DNA from 4 places in the Mesorhizobium oxytropidicola genome. Region 2 is predicted to be linked to each of the others. Evidence: predicted binding sites of a transcription regulator. Region 2 holds the regulator's gene; each other region holds the start of a gene.

Region 1 (4,519 bases), 320 kb from region 2:
TCGAGCGCGGCGAGGAGCGCGAGACAGCCAGAGGCAAGGCGCGCGCCCTGTTGGCGCAGCTCAACTTGCCGGAAAAGCTCTGGGCACTGCCGCCGGCGACCTTCTCCGGCGGCGAGCAGCAGCGCGTCAACATCGCGCGCGGCTTCATCACCGAGCACCCGATCCTGCTGCTCGATGAACCGACCGCCTCACTCGATGCCACCAACCGCGACGTTGTGATTGCACTCATCGCCGCCAAGAAGGCGGCAGGCGTCGCTCTGCTTGGCATCTTCCACGACCATGATGTGCGCGAGGCGGTGGCCGACCGCATCATCGACGTCACCGCTTTTGCTCCGGGAAAACTCGCCGCATGACAAGGAAATTGTCGGAGACGCCGCTGGTTCACCCAACGGCGGAAGTGCACAATTCTACGCTCGGCCGCTGGACCGAGATCGCCGACCGCAGCCGGGTTTCGGAAAGCGAACTCGGCGATTATTCCTACATGATGCAGGACTGCGCCGTGTGGTGCGCCACGATCGGCAAGTTTGCCAACATCGCGGCAAGCGTGCGCCTCAATGCCACCAACCACCCGACCTGGCGGCCGACGCTGCACCACTTCACCTACCGCGCTTCGGACTATTGGGACGATGCCGAGCACGAGAGCGAATTCTTTGCCCAGCGCCGTGCCAAGCGCGTCACCATCGGTCACGACACCTGGCTCGGCCACGGCTCGACCGTCCTGCCGGGAGTCACCGTCGGTGATGGCGCGGCGGTCGGCGCCGGCGCCGTCGTCTCGAAGGATGTCGCGCCCTACACCATCGTTGCCGGCGTGCCGGCAAAGCCGATCCGCGAACGCTTCGACCGCCGCACCGCCGGACGCTACCAGGCGCTTGCCTGGTGGGACTGGGACCACGCCAGGCTGCGCGCCTCGCTCGACGATTTTCGCGAGCTCTCTGCGGAAGCGTTCCTGGAGAAATACGAGGGATAGTCCCTCACATCATCGTCATGTGAGAGCCTGTTCACATCCTTGACACATGACTCGGACAGGACGCCATCTCCCCCAAGGAGATCGCTATGTTCGACGTTGTCACACCCTCACTCGCCGGATTCTTTGCCGGCTCCAATCCGATGCCGCCGACGCATCTCGGCACGCGCTACGACACCTCAGGCAATTTCCTGACCGAGCCCGGCAACACCGTCGTCAGCCATCTCGTCAGCGGTTCGCCGTCCGAGGCCGTGGTGCTTGCGGTGCGCGACAAGATGCTGGCTATGCCCGACGCCGACCGGCTTGCCTTCACGCCCGTCTCCAGCCTGCACATGACGCTGTTCCAGGGCATCATCGAATATCGCCGCCGCCTGCCCTACTGGCCGCAGAACGTACCGCTCGACACCAGCATTGACGCCATGACCCGGCTTTATCTGGAACGGCTGAAGGGTTTCGAAGGCTTCGGCCCGTTCAGCATCAAGGTGGTCGAGGTCGTGCCCACAGGCCTCACCGTGGCCGGCGCGACGGACGAGGACGTGCGCATCATGCGTCGATGGCGCGATGCCCTGGCAGGGCCATTCGGCTACCGGCATCCCGATCACGACGCTTATGTCTTCCACATCACCTTCGCCTATCAGATCCAGCGTCTGGCAGACGACAGGGCGGCTGCGTGGCAGACGCTGTTCGATGATGGCCTTGCGCTTTTCGCAAGGCAGGCGCCGGTGATCGAGATCAAGCCACCCGCCTTCTGCGCTTTCCGCGACATGAAGCATTTCGAGGAATTGCTGGTGCTCGGCTGATTGTCCGCAAGTCGCCGGTCGTCGCGCCTGTGGAGCGTAACAAAACTGACATGCTGGCGACACGGCAGGTTCATGTGGCTGCGCTAGGCGAATGCCTGACGATCAATAAGGTCCGGACTGGAACCTGCCTATGTCAGCAAGCTCTGCCACGCTCGAAATCCGCGGTGTCAGCCGACGATTTGGCAAGAACACCGCCGTTAGCGACGTCAACATCTCGATCCCGCAGGGTCAGATGGTCGGCGTCATCGGCCGTTCGGGCGCCGGCAAATCGACCCTTCTTCGCATGATCAACCGTCTTGTCGACCCCAGCCAGGGGTCGATTTTTTTTGACGGCGCCGAGGTCTCCCAGCTGCGCGGCTCGCCGCTGCGGCGCTGGCAGCGCGACTGCGCCATGATCTTCCAGCAGTTCAACCTGGTGCCGCGCCTCGACGTGCTGACCAATGTGCTGCTTGGCAAGCTGAACCACCGTTCGACCCTGTCCAACCTTCTCGGCATGTTCTCGCGCGCCGAATGCGCCGAGGCCGTCGCCGCGCTCGAGCGGCTCGACATAGCCCGCACCGCACTTCAGCCCGCCGGCACCCTGTCCGGCGGACAGCAGCAGCGCGTCGCCATCGCCCGCGCCCTGATGCAGCAGCCCAAGGTGATCCTTGCCGACGAGCCGATCGCCTCGCTCGACCCGCTCAACGCCAAGGTGGTGATGGATTCGCTGCAGGACATCAATCTGCGCGAAGGCATCACCGTCGTCACCAATCTGCATACGCTCGACACCGCCCGCGCCTATTGCAACCGCATCATCGGCATGGCCGCCGGCAAGGTCGTCTTCGATGGCCCGCCCGAAGAGCTCAATCGTGAGGCCGTTCGCCTCGTCTACGGCGCCGACAGCAATGGCGTAGAGATATCGGAGGCCATCACCTCCACAAGCGTTGCCTTCAAGCAAAAGATCGCTGCATCCGCCGGACCGCTCGAACCTGCATTCCCAGGTTACTGAGTTCAAGAAAGAGCGGCTCGGATCGTCCGCCCACGTCAAGGGCACTTGTCAAGATCAAGAACGCTGCCGGCGCGGGGCCGGAACTTACAGGAGAGACATCAAATGTTCAGGAAGATGGTTTTCAGCGCCGTTTCGGTGCTTGCCATGGCGACCAGCATGGCCCACGCCGCCGATCTGAAGGAATTCCGCGTCGGCATCCTCGGCGGTGAAAACGAAACCGACCGGCTGCGCAACTACCAGTGCCTGGCCGACCATTTGAAGGCCGAATTCGGCTTCGAAAAGGTCTCGCTGTTCCCCGCCGCCGATTATGACGGCGTCATCCAGGGCCTGCTCGGCGGCACGCTCGACTTCGCCGAACTCGGCGCCTCGGGCTATGCCAGCGTCTATCTTAAGGATCCGAAGGCTGTCACCCCGATCCTCACCACCAAGCAGACCGATGGTTCCACCGGTTACTATTCGATCGGCCTGGCTCTGAAGACCTCGGGCATCACCGACATCAAGTCGGCCAAGGGCAAAAAGCTCGGCTATGCCGATCCGGATTCGACCTCCGGCTACCTGATCCCGCTGACGCAGATTCCGAAGACCACCGGCGCCTCCAACGAAGCCTTCTTCGCTTCGACCCAGTTCAATGGCGGCCACGAGAACAACATCCTGGCCGTGCGCGACGGCAAGGTCGATGTCGCGGTGGATGATTCCTCCGGCATCGGCGACTTCAAGAACGGTTACACCTCCGGCACCTTCCACAAGGAAGTCGCCAAGGGCGCCGTCGACCCCAACGACTTCGTCGAAGTCTGGCGTTCGGGCCTGATCCCGAACGGCCCGCTGGTCGTGCGCACCGCGCTCGGCGACGACATGACCGCCAAGCTTGCCAACTTCTTCACGCAGCTGCCGCAGAAGGACAAGGCTTGCTTCGAAGGCGTCGAAGGCGGTGATTTCACCGGCTACGTCCCAGTGAAGCCCGACTTCTACAGCGTCATCGTCGAAGCCCGTAAGGCAGCCATCGGCGGCTAACGGCGAAATCGGAAAGGGCGGTGTCTGAAAACACCGCCCTTTTTGCATCTCCGATCATGGCCCTTTCCGTGACAGCCGCTCCTTTGACAGCCCCTTCTGGCGCCACCCACCAGATGGCCGATGCCTGGCGACGCCAGACGTCGCTGCGCCGGTTCTACACAGTGCTTGGCGTCGGCCTGCTGCTCGCCGCGATGTTCGCCAGCATGTGGTTCGCCGACGAGGCCAATGCCGGCCATTTCTTCGACCGGCTGCCGCATATTCTGGATTTCTTGAGCTGGCTCATCCCCAAGGACTGGAACGATGTCTGGCGGGCACTGTTCGACGTTGCCTCGCCGCATGACACCGGCACGCAGGAATTCAACTTCCCGCTCGGCCGTATCTATGTCTGGGGCGGCTTCTACATCCCCGAATATTTCGAGCTGATGATCACCACGGTCAATGTCGCCTTGGTCTCGACCTTCATCGGCTTCATCTTCGCGGTGCCGTTCTCGTTCATCGCGGCGCGCAATCTGACGCCCCATCCGCTGCTGCGGCTGATCGTCAAGCGCTTCATGGAATTGCTGCGCGCCTTTCCGGAGATCGTCATTGCCGGCCTGTTCGCGGCCATCGTCTCGATCGGCCCGATCGCCGCCATCATCGCCATCGGCCTGCATTCGATCGGCGCGCTCGGCAAGCTGTTCTACGAGATCAACGAAAACATCGACATGCGTGCCGAGGAAGGTCTGCGCGCGGTCGGCGCCAACTGGTTCGAGCGGG
Region 2 (4,519 bases):
TGATGACGCTGTGCGTCGTTGCCGCCGGCATCGGCCTTGCCTGGCTGGCGCTGATCCTTGGCGCCCTGCTCTACAAGGGCCTGTCCGGCGTCTCACTGTCGGTCTTCACGGAAATGACGCCACCGCCCGGCGATGCCGGCGGCCTGCTCAACGCCATCTACGGCAGCATCGTGATGACCATCATCGGCATCATCGTCGGCACGCCGATCGGCGTGTTGGCCGGCACCTACATGGCCGAGTACGGCCGCTTCTCGAAGCTCACCACCGTGGTGCGCTTCATCAACGACATCCTTTTGTCGGCTCCGTCGATCATCATCGGCCTGTTCGTCTATGAGCTGATGGTGCGGCCGATGGGGCATTTCTCAGCAATCGCCGGCGCCGTCGCACTTGCCATCCTGGTCATCCCGGTCGTGGTGCGCACCACTGAAGACATGCTCAATCTGGTGCCAAACGCCTTGCGCGAAGCCGGCACCGCGATCGGCGCGCCGCGCTGGGTGGTGATCCGCTCGGTTGCCTACCGCGCCGCACTTTCCGGCATCGTCACCGGCATATTGCTGGCCATCGCCCGCATCTCCGGCGAGACGGCGCCGCTTCTTTTCACGGCGCTGAACAACCAGTTCTGGTCGAGCAATCTCAACGCGCCGATGGCCAGCCTGCCTGTCACCATCTTCCAGTTCGCTCTCAGCCCTTACGAGGAATGGCAGCAGCTGGCCTGGACCGGCGCACTCATCATCACATTGACGGTTCTCGCGCTCAGCATCTTTGCGCGCAGCCTGACCGGACGCAGAGAGGACAAATGAGCCAGATGTTGTCTCCAGACATGACGATCGCCGCCGAGGCGGTGGCCAAGGCCAAGATCGAGGTCAAGAACCTCAACTTCTACTATGGCCAGTCGAAGGCCCTGAAGGATATCACGCTGTCGCTGCCCGAACGCAGCGTCACCGCCTTCATCGGCCCTTCGGGCTGCGGGAAGTCGACGCTGCTGCGCGTCTTCAACCGCATCTACGAGCTCTATCCCAAGCAGACCGCCGAGGGCCAGGTGCTGCTCGACGGCCAGAACGTTCTCGACCGCTCGCAGGACCTCAACCTGCTGCGCACCAAGATCGGCATGGTGTTCCAGAAGCCGACGCCGTTCCCGATGTCGATCTACGAGAACATCGCTTTCGGCGTCAGGCTCTATGAGAAGATCAGCAAGGCCGAGATGGACGGCCGTGTCGAGCAGGCGCTGAAGCGCGCGGCACTCTGGACCGAGGTCAAGGACAAGCTCAATGCCAGCGGCCTCAGCCTGTCGGGCGGCCAGCAGCAGCGGCTGTGCATCGCCCGCACCGTGGCGGTGAAGCCGGAAGTCATCCTGCTCGACGAGCCGGCCTCGGCGCTCGACCCGCTGTCGACCGCCAAGATCGAGGAGCTGATCGACGAATTGCAAGCCGACTACACGATCGTCATCGTCACCCACAATATGCAGCAGGCGGCGCGCGTGTCGAAGCAGACCGCCTTCATGTATCTGGGCGAACTGGTCGAGTTCGACAAAACCGAGAAGATCTTCACGTCGCCTCGCGAGAAGCGCACGCAAGACTACATCACCGGCCGCTTCGGCTGATCGCACGCATACGAGGACCAGGATCATGGCCGAACATACAGTCGCAGCCTTCGACGAGGATCTCGGACAGATCAGCAGGCTGATCAGCGACATGGGCGATCTCGCCGGCTCGATGGTCGGCGGTGCCACCAAGGCACTGCTGAATTCCGACAATGCTCTGGCACAGCGCGTGGTCTCCGACGACGCCATCATGGATGCGCGCCAGCGCGAGCTCGACGACCGCGCCATCACACTGATCGCCAAGCGCCAGCCTATGGCCGACGATCTGCGTCATGTCGTCGGCTCGATCCGCATGGCCGGCGACCTCGAACGCATCGGCGATCTTGCCAAGAACATCGCCAAGCGCGTCGGCACCGTCGGGCTCAGCGCCACGCCGCGCGATCTTTCGCACTCCATCGACGCCATGGCGCAGCTGGTGTTGATCCAGGTGCAGGGCGTGATCGAAGAGTATGCGGCGCGCGATGCCGCCGCGCTGGCGAAGCTGCGCGCCGACGACGAGCGCATCGACGTCAAATACACCTCCGTCTTCCGCGAACTGCTGACCTATATGATGGAGGATCCGCGCAACATCACGGCTTGCACGCATCTGCTGTTCTGCGCCAAGAATCTCGAACGCATCGGCGACCATGTGACCAACATCGCCGAAAACGCGTACTATGTCCTGACCGGCACGCAACTGCCCGCCAACCGTCCAAAACAGGACGAGACGGCGATGTCGGCGCCGGCGGCCTGAGCGCAGGGGTAACCAATCGATGATCGCACCACGCATCATGGTGGTGGAGGATGAGGAGCCGCTTGGCGTGCTCCTCCGCTACAATCTGGAATCGGAGGGTTACCAGGTCGAGGTGGTGACACGCGGCGACGAAGCCGAAATCCGCCTGCAGGAAAACGTGCCCGACCTTCTGGTGCTCGACTGGATGGTGCCGGCGGTGTCCGGCATCGAACTCTGCCGGCGCCTGCGGATGCGGCCCGAGACCGAGCGGCTGCCGATCATCATGCTGACCGCGCGCGGCGAGGAAAGCGACCGTGTGCGCGGCCTTTCGACCGGCGCCGACGACTATCTGGTCAAGCCGTTCTCGACGCCGGAATTCATGGCTCGCGTCAAGGCGCTGCTGCGCCGCGCCAAGCCGGAAGTTCTGTCCAGCGTGCTCAAGGTCGGCGACATCGTGCTCGACCGCGAATCGCACCGGGTCTATCGCAAGAAGAGCGAGATCCGGCTCGGGCCGACCGAGTTCCGCCTCCTCGAATTCATGATGCGCCATCCCGGTCGCGTGTTCTCGCGCAGCCAGTTGCTCGACAATGTCTGGGGCGAGACGATCTACATCGACGAGCGCACCGTGGACGTGCATGTCGGCCGGCTGCGCAAGGCGGTCAACAATGGCCGCATGCCCGATGTTATCAGGACCATTCGGGGGGCGGGCTACGCGATCCGCGAGGATTAGGGATATGCTGATATTCAGGTGATGCCGGCCTGCGAATGGCGGTTTCCCGCGCTTCCGGTACTCACGGACCCAAATGTCCGCTCCGTTCCGGTTCTCGGAACCCGCCATTCTCGACTCGGCCTGACCTGAATCTCAACATATCCCTGCGCGTTACTCAGGCAACGTTCTTGCCGGCAACGCCTGACTTACCCTGCCCGCCCGGCGCGAAAATCTCCTGGTCGACGAAGGTCAGTGCGCGCATGGCGCAGCCTTCGCGGATCAGCGGCAGTTCGTTCGGTTCGGTGTCGAAGGAAATCGATTTCGAGTGCTGGCCGCCAGCGGTCTGGGCGATCGCCTCGCGCAATGCCGGCTCGATCAGGTCGAAGGCGGCGGCGCTGACGCCGACCATGGCGACGGGTGCGGGATCGATCAGCGCGAACAGGCTGCCGAGGCCATAGCCGAGCGCCTCGCCGGCTTTACGATAGGCTTCGCGCTCGGGCCCGTCCCGTTCCCGCGCCGTCGCGGCCAGTGCCCGCATCTGGGCGTCGCTGACATCTGCGACCGGCTCGGTGTCCTCACCGAGCTGCCGGGCATTGCGCCAGATGGCGTAGTTGCCGGCATAGGCCTCGACGCAGCCGCGCCGCCCGCAGCGGCAGAGCGCGCCGCCTGGCCGATGGATCATGTGGCCGAACTCGCCGCCCGAGGAATGGGTGCCGGTGAACAGCTCGCCCTTCAACACCAGCCCCATGCCGATGCCGTGCGAAAGCAGGATGGCGATGAAGTCGTCGCGGTAACGCTCGGGATCGCGCCAGCGCAGCGCCACCGCCATCATGTTGCAGTCGTTTTCCATGGTGGCGGGGATGCCGAACTCGGCTTCGAGTATATCGGCGAAGGCGATGTCGGTCTGTGGCGTGATCGGCGACCACAGCATCGCCCGGGCCTCGGTGTCGGTGATGCCCTGGATTGCCAGTGCGATGCGGGCGACGCTGCGCACGTCGATATCGGGATCATCGAGGCGGCGCCGCACGATGGCGACGCATTCGCCGATCAGCGCCTCGCGCGACATGGTCAGCGTGTCCAGCCGGCGCTGTTCCTCCGATATCACCTGGCCGGCATAGTCGATGACCGCGACGGACAGGAAATTCAGCGACAGCACCACGGTCATGACGGCCGCGGCCTCCGGGTTGAGGCCGAGGCCGACCTGCGGCCTGCCGCGCTTCAGCGAGCCGGCCTCGCTCGGCTTGCCTTCGGCCAGGATGCCTTCACCGATCAGATCGGAGGAAATCGCCGATATGGTCGAATGGCTGAGGCCGGTGGTCGCGGCGATCTCGGTGCGCGAGGGCCGGCCGGCCCGGCGCACGGCCGCAATCACCATGGCGCGGTTGCGCCGGCGCAGATCGTCGTGACGGATTCCGACCGACATGTTTTCCCACATCCTCCCGGTCGCCGCGGTTCCTCCGGCCCCTCAAACGCCGCGTGCGACACGGTCAAATACTGG
Region 3 (4,519 bases), 1.7 Mb from region 2:
TCGACAATGTCTTTGCCACGCCTTTGCAGCAGAAGCCGCTGCAGCTCGGCGCCCATATCGTCGTCTATTCAGCGACCAAGCACATTGATGGCCAGGGCCGTTGTCTTGGCGGCGTCATCCTGTCGGACAAGAAGTGGATCGACGAGAATTTGCACGACTATTTCCGCCACACCGGCCCCAGCCTGTCGCCCTTCAACGCCTGGACGCTGCTAAAGGGCCTGGAGACGCTGCCGCTGCGCGTGCGCCAGCAGACGGAGAGCGCCGGCAAGATCGCCGATTTCCTCGCAGAACAGCCGCAGATTGCCCGCGTCATCTATCCCGGCCGTGCCGACCATCCGCAGGCCGAGATCGTCAAGAAGCAGATGTCGGGCGGCTCGACACTGATCTGCCTCGACGTCAAGGGCGGCAAGCAGGCGGCCTTCGCGCTGCAGAACGCGCTCGACATCGTGCTGATCTCGAACAATCTTGGCGATGCCAAGAGCCTGATCACCCACCCGGCAACGACGACGCACAAGAATTTGAGCGACGAGGCGCGCGCCGAACTCGGCATCGGGCCTGGCACGCTCAGGCTGTCGGTCGGCCTGGAGGATACCGACGATCTGCTGGAAGATATCGCGCAGGCGCTGAAGGCCGGATAGCGGCAAGCGGCAGGCCGAGGGTTACAGACCCACCGCCTTGCGCAGCGCTTCGTTCATGCGCGTCTGCCAGCCGTCACCATCAGCCTTGAAGCGGTCGAGAACATCGGCATCTAGCCGCAACTGTATGGCACGCTTGGGCCGCGCAAGTGGTGGCCGGCCAACCTTGCGGCGCGAAACGACATCGGTCGGTTGTGCATCTGGATCGGCCTCGGCGGCAGCGATGATCGTAGCATCTTCTTCATCGGTCATCGCGGCGAGCGCCTTGCTGGCAAGCGCCAAAGCATCAGCACGTGACTGCTTTGGCGGGCTAGCCTCGCGGTGGACGATTGTCTTAGAGGTTTTCGACATAGTCCATTGGCGAAATCGAAGGATGGAGCGATCGCAAAATCCACGCCATGCTTGGCCTTGTTCGTCCTTGCCTTGTTTTCATCCCACTCGAACAGCATCGCCATCGGTGCGTTTCATAAATTATGTATACACAAAAATAGCGCCTAATCCAATAATTTTTGTATATACGATAACTTCTCCTAGAATCAAGCTGAGCCGTCGAGATCAGGCGCGCGACGGCGTCTCTTCCAGTTCCGCCGCCTTGGTGCCGATGGTCATCGCATTGCCGCGCCAGTCGACGGCGCCGCCGAGCCAGCCGCGTGCCCACATCGCCGGCAAGATCAGGTCGCGCGCCATGATTGCCGCGACCGAGCGTGGCGACAGGTGCCAACCCTTGGACCAGGCCAGGGCACACTCCGGAAGGTAGAAGGCCGCCAGCACGCCGATGGCCGTCAGCGGCAGGCTGAAGCCGGCGCCGGCAGCCGCAACCAGCGCAAGCGTCAGCGGCACCACCGCGCCAGTCAGGATCTCGGGCGCGAAGAACAGCGGGAAGGTGACGCGGCGCAGGCGCGCCCAGCGGGCCTGACGCGACCAGATCTCGCCAAGCCTGCGCCGGCCGAGCGGCTGCTCGAAGGGCGCGGCGACGAGATTGACGCGCAGGCCGAGGCCATTGACCAGCTTGGTCGCGGCCGCGTCTTCGGCGATTTCGGCGGCCAGCGCGCGAATGCCGCCATTGGCATCCAGCATCGGCTTGTTCCACAACATGCTCTTGCCCTGGGCAAAACCAAGACCAAGCGCCTCGCCGGCGTACTGCCAGCGCGCCTGCAGCGTGTTGAGGAAGGCGCATTCGACCTCGGCCCAGAAGCCCTGCGGCCGCGAACCGATCGGCGTCGAGCAGACAAGGCCGGTATCCGCCCGCCACGCCGCCATCAGATGCTGGATGTAGTCTCTCGGCATCAGCACGTTGGAATCGGCCAGGACGACCCAGTTGTGCCGTGCGGCTTCCCAGCCCTTGACGCAATTGTTGAGCTTGGGATTGGCGCTGACGCGGTCGTCACCGATCAACAGCCGGGCCGGCACTTTTGGAAAGCGGCCAATGGCGGCGCGGATCAACCTGACCACCGGATCGTCGGCATGGGCGACGCAGAAGATCAGCTCGTAGCGCGGCCAGTCGAGCGAGAAGGCGCGCTCCAGCGTCTCCTGCGTGAACGGTTCGACGCCGCGCGACGGCACGACAATCGACACCGGCGGCGATTTGCCGGCTGGCCGTGCGATGATCGTGCGCCGTTTCAGCTGTGAGGCGGCGAGCAGGATGCTGGCAGCGTTTGAAAGGATAAGAGCAGTCGAAAGCGATGCGGCTATGAGAGTGAGTTCCATCGAGATCTGGTCACTCCAGAAAAGACGGCCCGCATCGTGGCCGTTTTCAACAGTTCGACAGAGCGCCGAGTCGCCCGGTTCGTGCACACCATCATTGTCGTGTGTCACTTAAATGACATTCTTTGCCGGCACCTGCGTTTCAAAGTCAGGCGCGACAAGACGCGCACGTTGACCTGCTCGCCGGGAGCGCCGAAAGGTATCGGATTGTTTTGGAGCCGCTTATGTACCGCGCCGTCACGCGCAACATCGAAGTGCAGGTCAGGCCGTTCTACCTCGAGGACCGCTCGGATCCTTCCGAGAACCGCTATGTCTGGGGCTATCAGATAACGATCGACAACCAGTCGGACGAATTCGTGCAGCTTCTGTCGCGCTATTGGCACATCACCGACGGCGCCGGCCGGGTCGAGGAAGTGCGCGGCCCGGGCGTGGTCGGCGACCAGCCCGAGCTCAATCCCGGCGACAGCTACCAATATACGTCCGGCTGCCCACTCTCGACCCCGTCGGGCATCATGGTCGGGCACTACACGATGCGCAACAAACGCGGCGAGACTTTTGATATCGCCATCCCGGCGTTCTCGCTGGATCTGCCGGGGACAAGGCGGACGGTGAATTAGCGTCTTCTCCCCGTCACTATACGGGGAGAAATGCCCGGCAGGGCAATGAGGGGCGGCGTCGAGCCTTCCTGAGATATCGTCGAGGACGGGGTTTGCGCACGGCTATTCGCCGAAGTTAGCGCCGCCCCTCATCCGCCCTTCGGGCACCTTCTCCCCGTGAAACGGGGAGAAGGAAGGACTTTACTGTGCCGCGAATTCCGCCGGGTCGAAGTCGTACTGCGTCGAGCAGAATTCGCAGGCGACGTGGATGCCGCCATCCTCGGTGCTGTCCTTGATCTCTTGCGCGGAAAAACCCTCGAGGATGCCGCGGATCTTGTCCCTGGAGCATGAGCACTGGTCGGCGACGGGGGCGCCGCCGAAGACGCGCACGCCATGCTCGTGGAACAGGCGGTAGAGCAGCCGTTCGGCGCCGATAGTCGGGTCGATCAGTTCGGTCGGCTCGATGGTACCGAGCAGCGCCACCAGTTCCTGCCAGGAATTGTCGGCCGGTTCATGCGTCACGTCGCGCGGATCGCCGTCGCCGCCCGAAATGTCGGGCACGCGCATGCGCTCGGGTGACTGCGGCAGGAACTGCGCCAGAATGCCGCCCGCGCGCCACTGCTCACGCGCGCCGCCAACGCCGGGCGTCAAAAGCTTGGCCACCGAGAGCCTGATATCCGTCGGGATCTGTTCCGACTGGCGGAAATAAGTGCGCGCAGCGTCCTCCAGCGTTTCGCCGTCAAGCTGGACGATGCCCTGATAGCGCTGGGTGTGGGCGCCCTGGTCGATGGTCAGCGCCAGCACGCCGCTACCGAGCAGCGTCTGCTGGGATGTCTCGCCCGCAGCAACCAAAGCCTCGAGCCTATCGGCATCGAAGCGCGCATAGGCGCGCAGCGCCGACGGCGTCGAAAAATCCGCCACCAGCATGTCGACCGGCCCGTCGGTGCGGGTCTGCAGGATGAACTTGCCTTCGAACTTGAGCGAAGTGCCAAGCAACACCGTCAGCACACAGGCCTCCGCCAGCAGGCGGGCGACCGGCTCGGGATAGTCGTGGCGGCTGAGGATGGCGTCGAGCATCGGCCCGAGCTGGACCGTGCGGCCGCGCACGTCGAGCGGGCCGACCTCGAACGGCACAACATGATCGTCGCCGGCATAGCCGAACTCGCCGAGTTTGGGGTGATGTTCAGTCACTTGATGCGTTTCCAACATGACAAAGCTCCAGGGCGCGGCCATGCCGCCCCCTGGGTGCATGCGTCCAAACGCGCTTGATTTGCGTGATGCGGCGCAGATAGGCATCGCGCCCCCGCAGATCAAGCGCCCGGACACTTCAAGCCCCAAGACACCAGGCAAGCACCGCCTTCTGGGCATGGAGCCGGTTCTCGGCTTCGTCGAACACCACCGAATGCGGGCCGTCAATGACCTCGTCGGTCACTTCCTCGCCGCGATGCGCCGGCAGGCAATGCATGAACAGCGCGTCCGGCTTGGCATGCGCCATCAGCTTGGCATTGACCTGATAGGGCGAGAACACATTGTGGCCGCGGGCGCGGTGCTCCTGACCCATCGACACCCAGCAGTCGGTGACGA
Region 4 (4,519 bases), 2.0 Mb from region 2:
AAACCAGGCACGATCGTCGTCGATGTCTCCGAGCATTTCCTCTATCTGGTGCGCGATGGCGGCAAGGCCATCCGTTACGGCGTCAGCCTCGGCAAGGCCGGCTTCGGCTGGACCGGCAGCGCCGTGGTCCAGGCGCGGAAGAAGTGGCCGGTGTGGACGCCGCCGCCGGAAATGATCCAGCGCCGGCCGGAGCTGGCGAAATTCAAGGACGGCATGCCGCCCGGCCCTCAGAGCCCGCTCGGCGCCCGCGCGCTCTATCTCTTCCGGGACGGCAAGGACACGATGTACCGGCTGCACGGCACGCCGGAGTGGGATTCCATCGGCAAGAACGCATCGTCGGGCTGCGTGCGCTTTATGAACCAGGACATCATCGACCTCTACAGCCGCGTCAACGGTCCCGCACCGGTTTTCGTGCGTCCCAATTTGTCGGCTGCCGGCAAGATCATGGCCGTGTCGAGCAGGACGGCCGAGCCGATCGATGCGGGCGTGCCGAAGGACGCTGAGTTCTTGAAATAGGCATCCTCATGGTCGGCCGTTTGAGGTCGTTGAGGCGGACGCGCCGGGCGCGCCCGCCTTTTGTATGCGACTACTTCTTGGCGAGGCCAGGCAGCGTGACCTGATAGACCAGGAACATGGTGTCGACATTGGCGCCGTCATCGGCCTTGTAGGAGGCGCCGACCTGGAAACCGTCCTGGGCGAGGAAGTCGTTGTCATTGGCGACGAACAGGAAATAGTCGTCGGGCAGTTTTGGGTCGAGCACGCTCGCCAGCGACATCGCTTCCCACTTTTCGGATAGGTTGTTGTGGTTGTTCGGCGCGCCATTGTGCAGGCCGAAGCGATTGAGCTGTGCATTGTCGTTGATGTCGATGAACGGCGTCAGCTTGGCCGGCGTCACCGAAGGATCGAGCACGCCCTTGGGAGCGACGGGCTTGTCAGCGGCATCGAAGGCGCCGCCGGCAATGTCGGTCGCGGTCGAAACGTCGACGACGAAGATCTGGCGCAGCAGCGAGGTGTCGCCCTTCACCCCCTGGCCGTTGCCGCTGTCGCGTGCCAGCATCAGGAAGGACGTGTCCGACAGCGCCACGATCTCGCTTTGCGCGGCGATCTTGGTCTTGCCCTTGGCATCCTTGAACACCGGCAACGGCACGACATATTCATGCGCCAGCTTGAGATGGGTGAGGTCGGAGGCGTCGTAGACCAGCGCCCTCGTGTTCTGCCGGGTCGAACCGGAATCGCCGCCATCCTGCCTTGTCGCCGACTGCAGCACGGCGATCAGGAACTTGCCGTCCGGTGTCATCGCCATGCCCTCGAGGCCCTGGTTGTTCTGGCGGCCGGTCTCGGGATCCTTCGGATCGGGTTCGGCAGCACCAGGGCCGGGATTGTCCGAGGAGAAGTTCGGCGCGCCCTTGCGCATCGGCACCAGCGCCGCCGGCGGCTGGGTCGCCGACAGCAGGCGGCCTTGCGCCGAGAACCGGTAGATGTTGGGGCCATATTCGTCGGAGATGAACATCGAGCCGTCGGGCAGCCGCACGATCGCCTCGTTGTCGAGGGCGAGCTTACCGTTGGTGGCGACGGGCAGCATCGGCATGTCGCCAGCCGCGGCGCGCACATCCGAGAGGGGATCGAGACCGGTGGCGTCGGCGCCCTTGTCGTCGGTCAGCAGCATTGTGTCGGCCAGCGTCGCCTTGACTTCGGTCTGCTGCTGGCCGGCAGCGCCCGCTGCCGCCGGGGTGAACTCGATGCCGATGGTGTTGAGGCGTGGCCGGTAATCGGTGGTGCCGGCGACATTGTAGCCGCGATCCGGCAGCAGCCAGAGCGAACCCTTGTAGGTGCCCGCTTCATGCGCCCAACTGGCGGTGTCGATCGCCATGCCGGAACCCGAGCCGAACGTCTCGCCGAACTTGTCGCGCTGCGCGGCCGGGATGCGGCCGACACCGACCAGACCCTTGTTGACAAAGCTGGTGGCGTCGACGGTCGCGGTGCTGTCGGCCAGTGCCGGCGTCAAGGCGGTGAACAGGGCCAGCGCGACGCCGAGCGAGGCGGTTCGGTGCAGGTGTTTCATAGACAATCCTCTTTGTGACAAAGCGTGCCGGAGCGGCCGAAGGACGAAAAGCTGAAAGAGGCGTACATCGATGATGGCGCGCGCGCGCCCCCCAAAGCGATCTACGGCGCGAACATGATGCTTGCGTGACAGCGCGCGGTACATGCCCGCCGGCTTCGTCACGCGCCGACAGAAACGTGTGCCCGAGCCAACGAATTGATCACCTCGCCACGTGTTGGTTCGGTCAGGCGAGGTGTGTTCTGGGTCGCACTAGACACTTATGTCCAGTGCGTATATGGTGCGGCTTCTGACAGACCGGGAGGGAAGCCTTGAAGCCGCATTATCGCGCAGTGGTTATCGGGGGTGGGGTGGTCGGCGCCTCGGTGCTCTACCACCTGACGCGGTTCGGCTGGTCTGACGTGGCGCTGATCGAGCGTGCCGAACTGACCGCCGGTTCGACCTGGCATGCGGCGGCAGGTTTCCATGCGCTCAATGCCGATCCCAACGTCGCGGCTCTGCAGGACTACACCATCAATCTCTACCGCGAGATCGAGGCCGAATCCGGCCAGGACATCGGCCTGCACATGACCGGCGGCGTCAACATCGCCAGCGATCCCCAGCGCTGGGAGTGGCTGAAATCGGCCTGGGCGGTGTTCCAGTCGGTCGGCATCGAAACCGCCCGGCTGGTGACACCCAGCGAGATCAAGGAAATCTGCCCGATCGTCGACGTCACCGGCGTGCTCGGCGGCCTGCACGATTCCAACGAAGGCCATCTCGACCCCTACGGCACGACACATGCCTATGCGGGCGCCGCGAAGAAGCGCGGTGCGGACATTATCCTGCGCAACCGCGTCGTCGAGCTGACAGCGCGCGCCGACGGCCACTGGGACGTCGTCACCGAACAGGGCACCATCGTGGCCGAGCATGTCGTCAACGCCGGCGGCCTGTGGGCAAAGCAGCTCGGCCGCATGGCCGGCGTCGACCTGCCGGTGACGCCGATGGAGCACCATTATTTCATCACCGAGGACATTCCGGAGATCGCGGCACTGGACCGGGAGATCGGCATCGCCGTCGATCTCGACGGTTTTTCCTACCTAAGACAAGAGCGCAAGGGCGTGCTGCTCGGCGTCTACGAGCAGAACCCGAAGCACTGGAACATGGATGGCGCGCCATGGGATTATGGTATCGAGCTGATCCCGGAAGACATCGACCGCATCAGCCCGGAGCTCGCCAAGGCGCATGAGCGCTTTCCCTGCCTGGCAACGGCGGGTATCCGCAAATGGGTCAACGGCGCCTTCACCTTTACCCCTGATGGCAACCCGATCGTCGGACCGGTGCGCGGCCTGAAAAACTACTGGGTCGCCTGCGGCGTCATGGCCGGCTTCAGCCAGGGCGGCGGCGTCGGCAAGTCGCTGGCCGAATGGATGATTTACGGCGAGCCGCAGGCCGACATTTTCGGCATGGACATTGCCCGCTACGGCGCCTTCGCCGCCAACCGCGAATATCTCGCGCAGACGACACGGCAATTCTATTCGCGCCGCTTCGTCATGACCTTTCCCAATGAGCGGCTGCCCGCGGGCAGGCCTTTGAAACGCCCCGGCGCCTATGACGGCATGAGTGCCGCGGGTTGCGAATGGACGGCGTCGTGGGGGCTGGAAATCCCGGCCTATTTCGCGCCGATGGGGTTTCGCGAGAACACGACGCTCAAGCGCTCCAACGCCTTCGACATCGTCGGCGACGAGGCGTTGCAGGTCCGGCGCGCCGCCGGTCTCGTCGATATCTCGGCCTATGCGCGCTATGCGGTGTCGGGGCCATGCGCCCAGGCATGGCTCGACCGGCTGCTTGCCTGCAAGCTGCCGAAAGCGGGACAGGCGCGGCTGGCGCCGATGCTCGGGCCGAATGGGCGGCTGAAGGGCGACCTCACCGTGATCAACTGGGGCAGCAGTGACTATTGGCTGATGGGTTCCTACTATCTCAGGGAATTCCACATGCGCTGGTTCGAGAGCCAGGCGGCGGAAGGGGTTGCTGTCACTGACATTTCCGACGCGATGAGCGGCTTCCTGCTGACCGGGCCGAATGCCCGCAATATCCTCGAACGCACCACGCATCAGGACGTCTCCACCGCGGCACTGCCATTCATGGCCTGCGGCGCGTTCGACATCGGCATGGTGCGGGCGCGGGTTGCCCGCCTCTCGATCGCCGGTGAACTCGGCTTCGAGATCAGTTGCCCGGTGGCCATGCATGCCACACTGCGCGACACGCTGCTCGCGGCAGGCGAGGATCTCGGCCTGGCCGAGGTCGGCTACTACGCGCTCAATGCGCTCAGGCTGGAGAAAAGCTTCGGCATCTGGTCACGCGAATTCACACAAGGCTACACGCCAGGCCAGACCGGCCTCGACCGTTTCATCGCCTTCGACAAGGGCGATTTCGTCGGCCGCGGGGCGGCGCTGAAGGAATGCAAGGCGGGCACCTCGCAAC

What was found. The regulator PhoB, encoded in region 2, activates phosphate uptake and scavenging genes when phosphate is short. The targets are predictions, from matches to a motif close to TGTCATNNANCTGTCAT.
Region 1: the regulator PhoB is predicted to act here: its motif matches at 1,800-1,816, upstream of phnC (phosphonate ABC transporter ATP-binding protein).
Region 3: the regulator PhoB is predicted to act here: its motif matches at 2,444-2,460, upstream of AC0V8S_RS35070 (ceramide glucosyltransferase).
Region 4: the regulator PhoB is predicted to act here: its motif matches at 2,177-2,193, upstream of AC0V8S_RS17890 (esterase-like activity of phytase family protein).

The regions. Positions count from the first base shown of each region.
Region 1 is NZ_CM149692.1:1,947,691-1,952,209, reverse strand. Features, by position in the region: gene phnL (phosphonate C-P lyase system protein PhnL) at 1-353, shown strand, start outside; gene AC0V8S_RS09780 (DapH/DapD/GlmU-related protein) at 350-967, shown strand; gene AC0V8S_RS09775 (DUF1868 domain-containing protein) at 1,054-1,764, shown strand; gene phnC (phosphonate ABC transporter ATP-binding protein) at 1,895-2,752, shown strand; gene phnD (phosphonate ABC transporter substrate-binding protein) at 2,855-3,763, shown strand; gene phnE (phosphonate ABC transporter, permease protein PhnE) at 3,877-4,519, shown strand, end outside.
Region 2 is NZ_CM149692.1:1,626,654-1,631,172, forward strand. Features, by position in the region: gene pstA (phosphate ABC transporter permease PstA) at 1-800, shown strand, start outside; gene pstB (phosphate ABC transporter ATP-binding protein PstB) at 797-1,600, shown strand; gene phoU (phosphate signaling complex protein PhoU) at 1,626-2,333, shown strand; gene phoB (phosphate regulon transcriptional regulator PhoB) at 2,353-3,042, shown strand; gene AC0V8S_RS08195 (ROK family protein) at 3,197-4,444, opposite strand.
Region 3 is NZ_CM149692.1:7,082,909-7,087,427, forward strand. Features, by position in the region: gene AC0V8S_RS35060 (O-succinylhomoserine sulfhydrylase) at 1-638, shown strand, start outside; gene AC0V8S_RS35065 (BrnA antitoxin family protein) at 660-887, opposite strand; gene AC0V8S_RS35070 (ceramide glucosyltransferase) at 1,191-2,342, opposite strand; gene apaG (Co2+/Mg2+ efflux protein ApaG) at 2,564-2,956, shown strand; gene AC0V8S_RS35080 (Hsp33 family molecular chaperone) at 3,137-4,168, opposite strand; gene argF (ornithine carbamoyltransferase) at 4,263-4,519, opposite strand, start outside.
Region 4 is NZ_CM149692.1:3,587,111-3,591,629, forward strand. Features, by position in the region: gene AC0V8S_RS17885 (L,D-transpeptidase) at 1-516, shown strand, start outside; gene AC0V8S_RS17890 (esterase-like activity of phytase family protein) at 587-2,062, opposite strand; gene AC0V8S_RS17895 (GcvT family protein) at 2,371-4,519, shown strand, end outside.